DNA from 3 places in the Spongiibacter sp. genome. Region 3 is predicted to be linked to each of the others. Evidence: predicted binding sites of a transcription regulator. Region 3 holds the regulator's gene; each other region holds the start of a gene.
The links. Region 3 encodes sigma-54, which starts transcription at its own class of promoters, with help from an activator protein. Its sites were predicted from a motif close to TGGCACANNNNTTGCNNT; they were not measured.
Positions count from the first base shown of each region.

Region 1 (3,258 bases), on a different contig from region 3:
CTTTCGATGAGCCGGAGACCATGCATGCATTGCTGGATAAGTTGGCTCAGAGCGTGACCGCTTACCTGAATGACCAGATTCGTGCCGGTGCTCAAGCGGTACAGATCTTCGATACCTGGGGTGGTGCATTGGGGCATCGTGCCTACCGCGAGTTCAGCCTGCGCTACATGAAGCAGATTGTCGACGGTCTGATTAAAGAGCGCGATGGTCGCCGTGTTCCTGCAATTCTTTTCACCAAAAACGGTGGGCAATGGTTGGATGCGATGGCCGATACCGGGGCTGATGCGCTGGGGCTCGATTGGACGACGGATGTCGGCTTAGCGCGCCGCCGCGTGGGTGATAAAGTGGCGCTGCAGGGCAATATGGACCCGGCCATGCTGCGCGCCTCACCCAAGCGTATTCGCGAGGAAGTGGCGACGATTCTGGCGGAGTTTGGCGAGGGTGAAGGCCATATTTTCAACTTGGGCCACGGCATTACGCCAGAGGTGGATCCGGCCCATGCGGGCGCCTTCATTGAAGCGGTCAAAGAGCTGTCCCCCGCCTACCATCGTCGCTGACTCGATCCGCTAGCCATAAAAAAACCACGCTAAGGCGTGGTTTTTTATTTCCGCTATAAGCCTGATTCAGGGCATGACTTCGACAAAATTTCGCCATTTATTTTGCAGGCCGATGAACCAGTTTGGCGCGCCGTCGCCAGTGCCGGAAAATTCCAGCTCTGGATAGTGTGCCGTGACCCGGTTGAGCAGGTTCTGCTCGTGGCTGTTCACGTCGATGACCAGCAGATGACGGCCGCTGTTGAGCGCCTGTTCAAAGCGCCGAAAATCCCGATGGGGCTCCTGAATGCCAAGCAGGCCACCTTCCCAGGTAAAAAAGCCCAAAACAACAATGGCCAGAAACACAAAGGGTGCCCAGCCGACGGCGGTGGTAAGGCCTGAGTAATGTGCTGCTGCCAGTGCCAGCGTTGCGCCCGCTGCCCCAATAATTGCGCCGCGTTGCATGGCGTACACCACATCTTTGCGCAGTACAGCTTCCACGTCGTTAAGGCGCCGTCGACTGACACCGCAGTCATCGTGACTGAGAACGTGAATCTGTGGTCGTGATAGACCGTTCTCCTGCAAGTCGTGTTCAATAGCGGCCAGCTTGTCGAGATTGTCCGCCAGAAAGAAATATCTTTTCATAGACTACTCTCCTGTTTTGCTTACGCTCGCAAAAGCCACCCTCACTCAAGCGAGGTCTCATTTGAGTTTAGCAGCCCTTTTACTACGCACCCCGGCGGCACACTGATTGGCTTATGGTAATTTGGTCTAGCGGAGGCGTGCGTCATGGCATTGCGCTATATCGGAGCCTCTAGCGGGCGTATACTGCGCGCGAAATGGTGTGGGAGTGTGGCGGTGACGGCGAATCGGGAACGAGAACGGGTTGAGACATGGCTGGACAGTGTGGTGGTCGGCCTGCAGCTCTGCCCTTTTGCGGCACGGCCATGGGAGCAGGGTACGGTTCGCATCGTCATCAGTGAGCATGCTGAGGTTGAACCGCTGTTGCAGCAACTCTATGCGGAGCTGATGAAACTCGCTGACACGCCGGTCGAGGCACTGGAAACCACCTTGCTCGTGGTTCCTAGTCAACTGACAGACTTCGATGAGTACTGGGCTGTCCTGGGGGTAGCGGAGCAGTTGCTGGATCAAAGTCCCTGGCGAGGAGAGTTCCAGATTGCCAGTTTCCATCCCGACTACCAATTTGACGGCTGCGAGGTGGACGATCCGGCCAATTTCAGTAATCGCTCGCCTTATCCTATTTTTCATTTACTGCGTGAAAGCAGTGTGAGTTGGGCGGTGGATACCCATCCTGATGTTGAGGCCATTCCCGAGCGCAATATCACCTTGTTGCGCGGAATGAAGGCCGAGGTGTTGGCGACATTGTTTCCCGACCGCGACCTCGACTGACATCCCCGTTATTTCGGCGGGAACTCGGCCCAGATTTCTGCGACGGCGCGATCAATGCGGTCCATATTCACTTTAGGGTCCTGATCATCCAGCTCGATGACCATCGCGCCCCGCCAGCTCAGTGCCTTAGTATTGCCGTCGAGCAGGTCGATCATGATTTGGACGTTGCGGTTAATTTTGTCTTTACCCAGCGGCACACCGACCGACGTACTCATTCCAAAATTGCCGGTGAAGCTGCCAAGGCCAATACCTAGTCGGGGGCTGCGGTCAACCGTGTCGGCGGCTTGGGTGACGTAGTAGCGCACCAAAAAATCGTGGTTCTTCTCGGCTAGCTTGTACAGTCCACTGTCCAGTTGGGTTTTGAGTGAGGCCTTTACCTGCTCAATCACAAACGGGGACACGGTCTTGTCAGCACCGCTGTCGGCCGACCACTGATAGTGCTGATAATTGGCGAAGTTGGCGCGGGGGTTGTAATCGGTATGTACATCGGTACTGCTGCAGGCGGCCAGTAACATGGCTGTGCTCAACAGAAATAGGGCATGGATTTTCATGTTTGTCTCCTGTGGCCACCGAATCTCGGGAGCAATAGGGTATTAGTCTGTGCTGGCGGACTTTGGTGCCTGTGAATCTTTCACAAATCTGCCAGCTTGGTACAGCGCTCGTGGGCAGGGCAGCGGACGAGGTGGTCGTTGACCAGTCCCATGGCCTGTAAATAGGCATAGCATATCGTGCTGCCAAAGAAGCGGAAACCGCGCTTTTTCATGGCCTTGCTGATGTGGTCTGACAGTGGCGTGCTGGCGGGAACCTCGTCCAGGGTCGACCAGCGATTCTGGACTGGCTTGTGGTCGACAAATGCCCACAGGTAGTCGGCGAGACTGCCGCACTCTTGCTGAACGTCGAGAACGCATCGGGCATTGTTAATGGCGGCCTCGATCTTCATGCGGTTACGAATAATGGCAGGGTCAGCCATCAGGCGCGCGATATCCTCGTCGTCAAAACGGGCGACGTGCTTGGGGTCGAAGTTGGCAAACAGTCGCCGATAGCCTTCGCGTTTGCGCAATATCGTTAGCCAGTTCAGGCCAGCCTGAGCCGACTCCAGGATCAAAAATTCGAATAGCTTACGATCATCCCGGCAGGGAACACCCCATTCTTCATCGTGGTAGCGGCGGTAATCGGGGTCATTGCCGCACCAGTCGCAGACTTCGCTCAACTTGCTGGCTCCTCGCTTGTCAGCCCCGGTCAGGGCTGTGCCATAATGGCGCAAAATAGCAGATGCAGCCGTTTCGCGCTGCCATTTGGGAGAATGCCATGAAAA
Region 1 covers NZ_CFHTQA010000006.1:40,702-43,959, reverse strand. The annotation lists gene hemE (uroporphyrinogen decarboxylase) at 1-557, shown strand, start outside; gene AC5DB9_RS04045 (hypothetical protein) at 624-1,178, opposite strand; gene AC5DB9_RS04040 (DUF1415 domain-containing protein) at 1,392-1,943, shown strand; gene AC5DB9_RS04035 (DUF4136 domain-containing protein) at 1,952-2,494, opposite strand; gene AC5DB9_RS04030 (DNA-3-methyladenine glycosylase I) at 2,575-3,153, opposite strand; gene AC5DB9_RS04025 (M48 family metallopeptidase) at 3,252-3,258, shown strand, end outside.
Region 1: a site for sigma-54 is predicted at 1,274-1,291, ahead of AC5DB9_RS04040 (DUF1415 domain-containing protein). Genes of this name have one in related genera too.

Region 2 (3,258 bases), on a different contig from region 3:
TTTTGCGGGTCTGGGAATCACCGACGCGCTCCAGCTCACCTTCCTGTAATACACGCAGCAGCGTTGCCTGGGCTCGGGCAGTTAACTCCACCACCTCGTCGAGAAAAATCGTGCCGCCGTTAGCGCGTTCAAAGCGTCCGGCGCGTGACTGGTTGGCGCCCGTGTAAGCACCTTTTTCCACGCCGAACAGCTCCGCTTCGATGAGGTCGGGTGGAATGGCGGCGCAGTTTACGGCAATAAAGGGCTTTTCTGCGCGTTCGCTGCGCAAGTGAACACTTCGCGCAATCACTTCTTTACCGACCCCGGTTTCACCCAGCAGTAACACCGATACCCGGCCCTGAGCGGCCTTGTCGATCATCTTGCAGACTTTGTTGTAAGACGGACTTTGGCCGATGCCATAGTACTGGCCTTCCTGCTTTTCAAGGCTACTTCGCAGGGAATTGACTTGCGCCTGAAGGTTGTAGAGCTCTTCGACGATGGGGTCGGCTTTGAAGTAGCGGGAAAAATCCTCGGCGTCGTCCCATTGCTCGGCGGGTTTACCGACAATCACGCAGCGCTCATCGCCGCAGCCGCGACAACTGACCTCCCGAAAAATCACCTCGCGGCCCATGAACGACGAGGTATAAGCGCAGGCATAACCGAGCAGTGCCCAGCAGGCGGGCTCGCTCATCTTCCCCAGTTCGGTCTGGCAGATTTCTACCTCGAAAGAATCAATCCACTCGACTTCGCCATAGAAATTGCCGTTTTCCTGGTCGATTTCAATTTCCAACGGTACGGCTTTAACCATGCCTTTCAGGCTGTGCAGCTGTGGGCCGGCCAAGAAAATATCCAGTTCGCTGCAGTGGGGGCGAAGCTTGCGGGCCAGCTCGGAATCTCTCAGTCCGGATTGATAACCGAGCCGGAGGAAAAAGCCTTTTGCACGCTCGATTCCCATGGTGTTTACCAGTTCTCGGCGAAAGGCGGCGAGTGCACTGAGGTCCATCAGCAGCATGCGTTGCTCACTTAACCATATTTTGCCTTCCGCGCTTTGGAAACGAATCTGTTCCGTGAGATCTCGGAAATCTTCAATACGAAGCTGAGGTTTGTAACTAATGGCCATGCCGTAAACCCCGTTATTTTAATTTTATGGGGAGCTGTCAGTAATGATTTTTAGCGACAGCACGCTTGCGCGCCATCTAACACTGATTGCGATGAAAAATTCAACCATATGATGAAATTTTATTCCCTCGGGCAGTGGTCAATGGAAGTGAGCAAATGCTCATTCGCCCCAAAAAAATTAATCATTTGATAAAAAATCGGCGATTAGAGCTGAACTATTTATCGGCCTGAATTTTTCCTTATTTCAAATAAATTAATAAAAAACAATGCGTTATTGAGATTTGTTGCGCATGTTTTGCTTGTGGCACAGCCGTTGCTCTAAGACCGTCAGCCGCCAATAAATAAAACGAGGCAGACAATGAATTCAGGCAATCAACCCACGTTCGATCAGCTCACACGATATATCCGATTGCGCAGTGATCCCGGCGAAAAATTCATTGAATTTGATTTCGCGATTGGCCACCCCGAGTTGTTTGTCGAGTTGGTATTGCCCAAAGACGCCTTCGAGGATTTCTGCCGGTGTAACAACGTCGTGCACATGGATTCCGACACCATCCGCCAGATTGATGAAGACATGATCAAGTGGCGCTTCGGTGAAAAAGCAAGCGTTATTAAGCCTCAACAAACCAAGCCCTAAGCAGGCTGAACACCATAAAACCAATAACGGGATTTAGCATGAGTATTGAAATTAAAACCCACTCGATGGAACCGATCCGTCAAACCTACGCGCACATCGCCCGGCGTTTTGGCGACAAACCGGCTACCCGCTATCAGGAAGCCAGTTATGACCTCGAAGCAAAGACCAACTTCCACTACCGCCCGCTGTGGGATGCTGAGCACACTCTCAACGATCCTGAGCGTACCGCGATTCGCATGGACGACTGGTACGCCGTGTCTGATCCGCGGCAGTTCTACTACGGCGCTTATGTAGGCAATCGCGCCAAAATGCAGGAAGCGGCAGAAAGCAGCTTTGCCTTCTGCGACAAGCGCAATCTGCTGGGCCGCCTGCCGGATGCGACCCAACAGCAACTGCTGCGTTTGCTGGTGCCTCTGCGCCACGTTGAGCTGGGCGCGAATATGAATAACAGCATGGTAGCCGGTGATGCTACCGCCACCACTGTAGCGCAGCTGCACATGTATCAGGCGATGGACCGGCTGGGGATTGGCCAGTACTTGTCGCGCATTGCGCTGCTGATTGACGGCAGCACCGGCGCCGGTCTGGATGAATCCAAAACCTTCTGGATGGATGACGCGCTGTGGCAGCCCTTGCGCAAGCTGGTGGAAGACACGCTGGTGGTTCACGACTGGTTTGAGCTGACGCTGGTGCAGAACGTGCTGATCGACGGCCTGCTCTACCCGCTGGTGTACGACAAGATGGATCAGTGGCTGGGCGAGCAGGGCGCGGAAGATGTGTCGATGCTCACCGAGTTTATGCGCGACTGGTACAAGGATTCGCTGCGCTGGACTAACGCTATGGTCAAGGCGGTTGCTGGCGAAAGCGATGCCAACCGCGAGCAGCTGCAAGCCTGGATCAATCAGTGGGAACCGCAAATCTACCAGGCCCTCACCCCTCTTGCCGAAGCCACTTCCGGCCTTGAGGCACTGGACGAAACCCGCGCCCAGCTTGCGGCGCGCCTCAGTAAATTCGGTCTCAACAGCCAGGGAGTTTCCGCATGAGCCAGCTCGTATTTATTGCCTTTCAGGACAACGACAACGCCCGTTATCTGGTGGATGCCGTGGTTGAGGACAACCCCCACGCCGAGGTGCAGTACCAGCCCGCCATGATCCGTATTCAGGCGGAAAAACGACTGGTGATTAACCGCGAGACGATGGAAGAAAAACTCGGCCGCGACTGGGATGTGCAGGAAATGCTGGTGGATGTCATCAGTATCGGCGGAAACGTGGACGAAGACGACGACCACTTTATTTTGCAGTGGAATTGATCGGGAGAAGAATAATGAGCATCAAGCAGAAGAAACTGAATCTTAAAGACAAATACCAGTACCTGACGCGGGACATGGCCTGGGAGCCGTCCTACCAGAAGAAAGAAGATATTTTCCCCGAAGAACAGTTTGAAGGGATCAAAATAACCGACTGGTCGCAGTGGGAAGACCCGTTCCGCCTGACGATGGATGCCTACTGGAAATACCAGGCGGAAAA
Region 2 covers NZ_CFHTQA010000002.1:138,161-141,418, forward strand. The annotation lists gene AC5DB9_RS01720 (sigma-54-dependent Fis family transcriptional regulator) at 1-1,099, opposite strand, end outside; gene AC5DB9_RS01725 (phenol hydroxylase subunit) at 1,457-1,735, shown strand; gene AC5DB9_RS01730 (aromatic/alkene monooxygenase hydroxylase subunit beta) at 1,774-2,775, shown strand; gene AC5DB9_RS01735 (MmoB/DmpM family protein) at 2,772-3,041, shown strand; gene AC5DB9_RS01740 (aromatic/alkene/methane monooxygenase hydroxylase/oxygenase subunit alpha) at 3,056-3,258, shown strand, end outside.
Region 2: a site for sigma-54 is predicted at 1,401-1,418, ahead of AC5DB9_RS01725 (phenol hydroxylase subunit). Genes of this name have one in related genera too.

Region 3 (3,258 bases):
CAAACGGCGACCTGTTGATGGACCTTGAGCTGGCTTTGCGAGAGCTCATGTACCAGCGCCGGTAACAGGGAAACTGGTAGGTTGTCGATGGCGTAAAAGCCCTCGTCCTCCAGTTGATGAAGTGCCGTACTTTTCCCTGATCCCGAGCGGCCACTGATAATGATCAGTTTCATGGCAATCAGGGCGCGCGGGTTACAGCAGTAGTGTACAGGGCTTCATCGCTGCCCGCGCTGCGCAGCTGTTGACGAAAGCCGTCGTCGTTAAACACATTGGCTAGACTGGCCAGCACTTTGATGTGCTCGTCGTGGGCTTCCGCAGGAACAATGAGTGCGAACACCAGGTCGACGGGTTGATCGTCGATGGCCTCGAAATCGATGGGCTCGGCGAGCTTCAGCAGAATGCCGGTAATCGCCGTACACTGCTGGCTTCGGCAGTGGGGAATCGCAACCCCGTGACCGATACCCGTGCTACCCAGTCGCTCTCGGGCAAGGAGTTCGTTGAACAGATCGTCAGCGCTGAACTGGCTATTGTCGTCGGCGACAAATACCGAGATCTGTTCAAGAAGACGTTTTTTACTGCCTACGGACGTACCCCAGTGGGTACGTCCTTGGCTCAGTATCGCATTAAGGCTCATATTATTAGGTATCCGGAAAAACCGGCCCGGTGCTTACCGGCCCAGGTGTTTTTCCTTGTGTTTGATCAACTGGCGATCCAGCTTGTCGGTCAGGCTGTCGATCGCAGCATACATATCTTCCGATTCGCATGTGGCGAACAGGTCCGCGCCTGCCACATGCACTGTCGCTTCCGCTTTTTGTACCAGCTTCTCGACTGAGAGCGTAACGTCCGTATTGGTGATATTGTCGAAATGTCGTTGCAGTTTGGCAAGCTTGTTATTGACGTATTCACGCAGTGCCGGTGTAACTTCAACGTGGTGACCACTGACAGTTATCTGCATATCTTGCTCCTTTTACACTCAGATCGTCCTGCGCCTCCCGGCGTAGGGTCAGGGCTGCGCGATTTAACGCAGCCAGCTATACCAGTCGCTTCCGCTCATTAGAGGGGGGAATGACCAGTGATTCTCGGTACTTGGCGATGGTTCTCCGCGCGACCTTGATACCCTGTTCGGCCAACAGTTCGGTAATCTTGCTGTCACTGAGTGGCTTCCGCGGATTTTCTGCGGCGATCAGCTTTTTGATCAGCGCGCGAATGGCGGTCGATGAGCACTCGCCGCCGGTATCGGTCGATACGTGGCTGGAGAAAAAGTATTTCAGCTCGTAAATGCCCCGCGGTGTATGCATGTACTTCTGGGTGGTGACCCGCGAGATCGTGGATTCGTGCATGCCCACGGCGTCGGCAATGTCATGCAACACCAGCGGTTTCATCGCCTCGTCGCCGTATTCGAGAAAGCCTCGCTGATACTCGACGATTTTGCTGGCGACTTTCATCAGGGTTTCATTGCGGCTCTGCAGACTTTTGATAAACCAGCGCGCTTCCTGGAGGTTGTCGCGAATATAGTCTTTTTCGCTGCTGGTACTGCTTTTGGCCAGTGCCGCATAGTGCGAGTTGATTTGGATTTTCGGGGCAATATCCGGGTTGAGTTCCACCAGCCAGCGGCCGTCTTTTTTACTGACGAAGACATCCGGGACGACGTATTCGGTATCGCCGCTACTGATTGCATCGCCGGGCGTGGGGTTCAGGGACTGGATCAGCAGCAGTGTATCCCGAAGCTGATCTTCCTTGAGGCGACAGCGGCGCATAATCTGGTTGTAGTCGCGGTTGCCAAGCTGGTCCATGTGCTGCTCTACAATCTGCATGGCCTCTTGCAGATAAAGCGTCTCGCGGGGCAACTGCCGCAACTGGATAAGCAGACACTCCTGTAAATCACGGCCACCGACGCCGGGGGGGTCGAACTGCTGAATCAAGTGAAGGACGGCGTGGACTTCTTCGATTTCGACGTCTTCATTGTCGAAGGCATCCACCAAGTCTTCAGGCGTGACGGTCAGGCGGCCTTTTTCGTCGATGGCGTCGATGATGGCATCGGCAATGAACTGATCGATTTCAGACAGGCGACTCAGGTTGAGCTGCCAGCGAAGGTGGTCTTGCAGGGAATCTGAGCTGCCGTGGCGGTAGTCATTGCTGTAATCGTCATCGCCGCTGGGAGCGCTGCTCGCCGGGCCGGAGCTTTGGTAAACGTCATCCCATTGGCTGTCTACCGGCAGGTCCTCGGGTATTTCACTGCGCTCGGCCCATTCGCTGTCAGCGTCGCTGGCGGTGGGCTCGTTTTCGTTGCTGCTGCTGTCGTTTTTGGTATCGCTGCTTTTTGACTGGATGTTGCTGTCTTGCTCGGGGGTGTCGTTTTCTTCCTCCAGTTCCAGAAGCGGGTTGGAGTCCAAGGCAGACTGGATTTCCTGTTGAAGGTCGAGGGTGGACAGTTGCAATAAACGAATCGCCTGTTGCAGCTGGGGGGTCATGGTCAGCTGCTGACCGACTTTAAGCTGGAGCGATTGTTTCATAGGCAGCGGTTTCTACTACACCAAATTCTGAAGACATTTGTGCCTGATTGGCGGCACTTTAAGGTCAGTGTAGTCCTGCCGGAGAGCGGCTGCAATAGGCGTATAAAGCAATTGCTGTGCCGATTTTTCCTATCACAACGTGAACTTATCGCCAAGATAAATATCCCTGACGACCTGGTTGTTGAGTACGGATTCGGCGTTGCCTTCGGCAACAATACGACCTTCGCCGACGATGTAGGCTTTTTCGCAGATATCGAGGGTTTCTCGTACATTGTGATCGGTGATTAACACGCCGATTCCGCGGGCCTGAAGGTGTCGAATAATGTGCTGTATGTCGTTAACCGAGATGGGGTCGACGCCGGCAAAGGGCTCGTCGAGCAAAATAAAACTCGGCTCTGTCGCCAGCGCGCGAGCGATTTCGACGCGTCGGCGCTCGCCGCCGGACAGCGCCATGCCGGGCGATTTACGGATGTGGGTAATGTGGAATTCCTGCAGCAGGGCGTCGAGCTTTTCTTTTCGCTGGCGACGGTTGAGGTCGCTGCGGGTTTCCAGAATCGCCATGATGTTGTCGGCGACGCTGAGTTTGCGAAAGATCGACGCTTCCTGGGGCAGGTAGCCAACACCGTGGCGGGCTCGGCCTTGAATTGACAGCGATGTCAGATCTTTGCCATCCAGCTCTATGCGGCCCCTGTCGGCGTTGACGATGCCGACAATCATGTAGAAACACGTGGTTTTGCCCGCGCCG
Region 3 covers NZ_CFHTQA010000003.1:123,067-126,324, reverse strand. The annotation lists gene rapZ (RNase adapter RapZ) at 1-173, opposite strand, end outside; gene ptsN (PTS IIA-like nitrogen regulatory protein PtsN) at 179-634, opposite strand; gene hpf (ribosome hibernation-promoting factor, HPF/YfiA family) at 668-955, opposite strand; gene AC5DB9_RS02425 (RNA polymerase factor sigma-54) at 1,032-2,513, opposite strand; gene lptB (LPS export ABC transporter ATP-binding protein) at 2,646-3,258, opposite strand, start outside.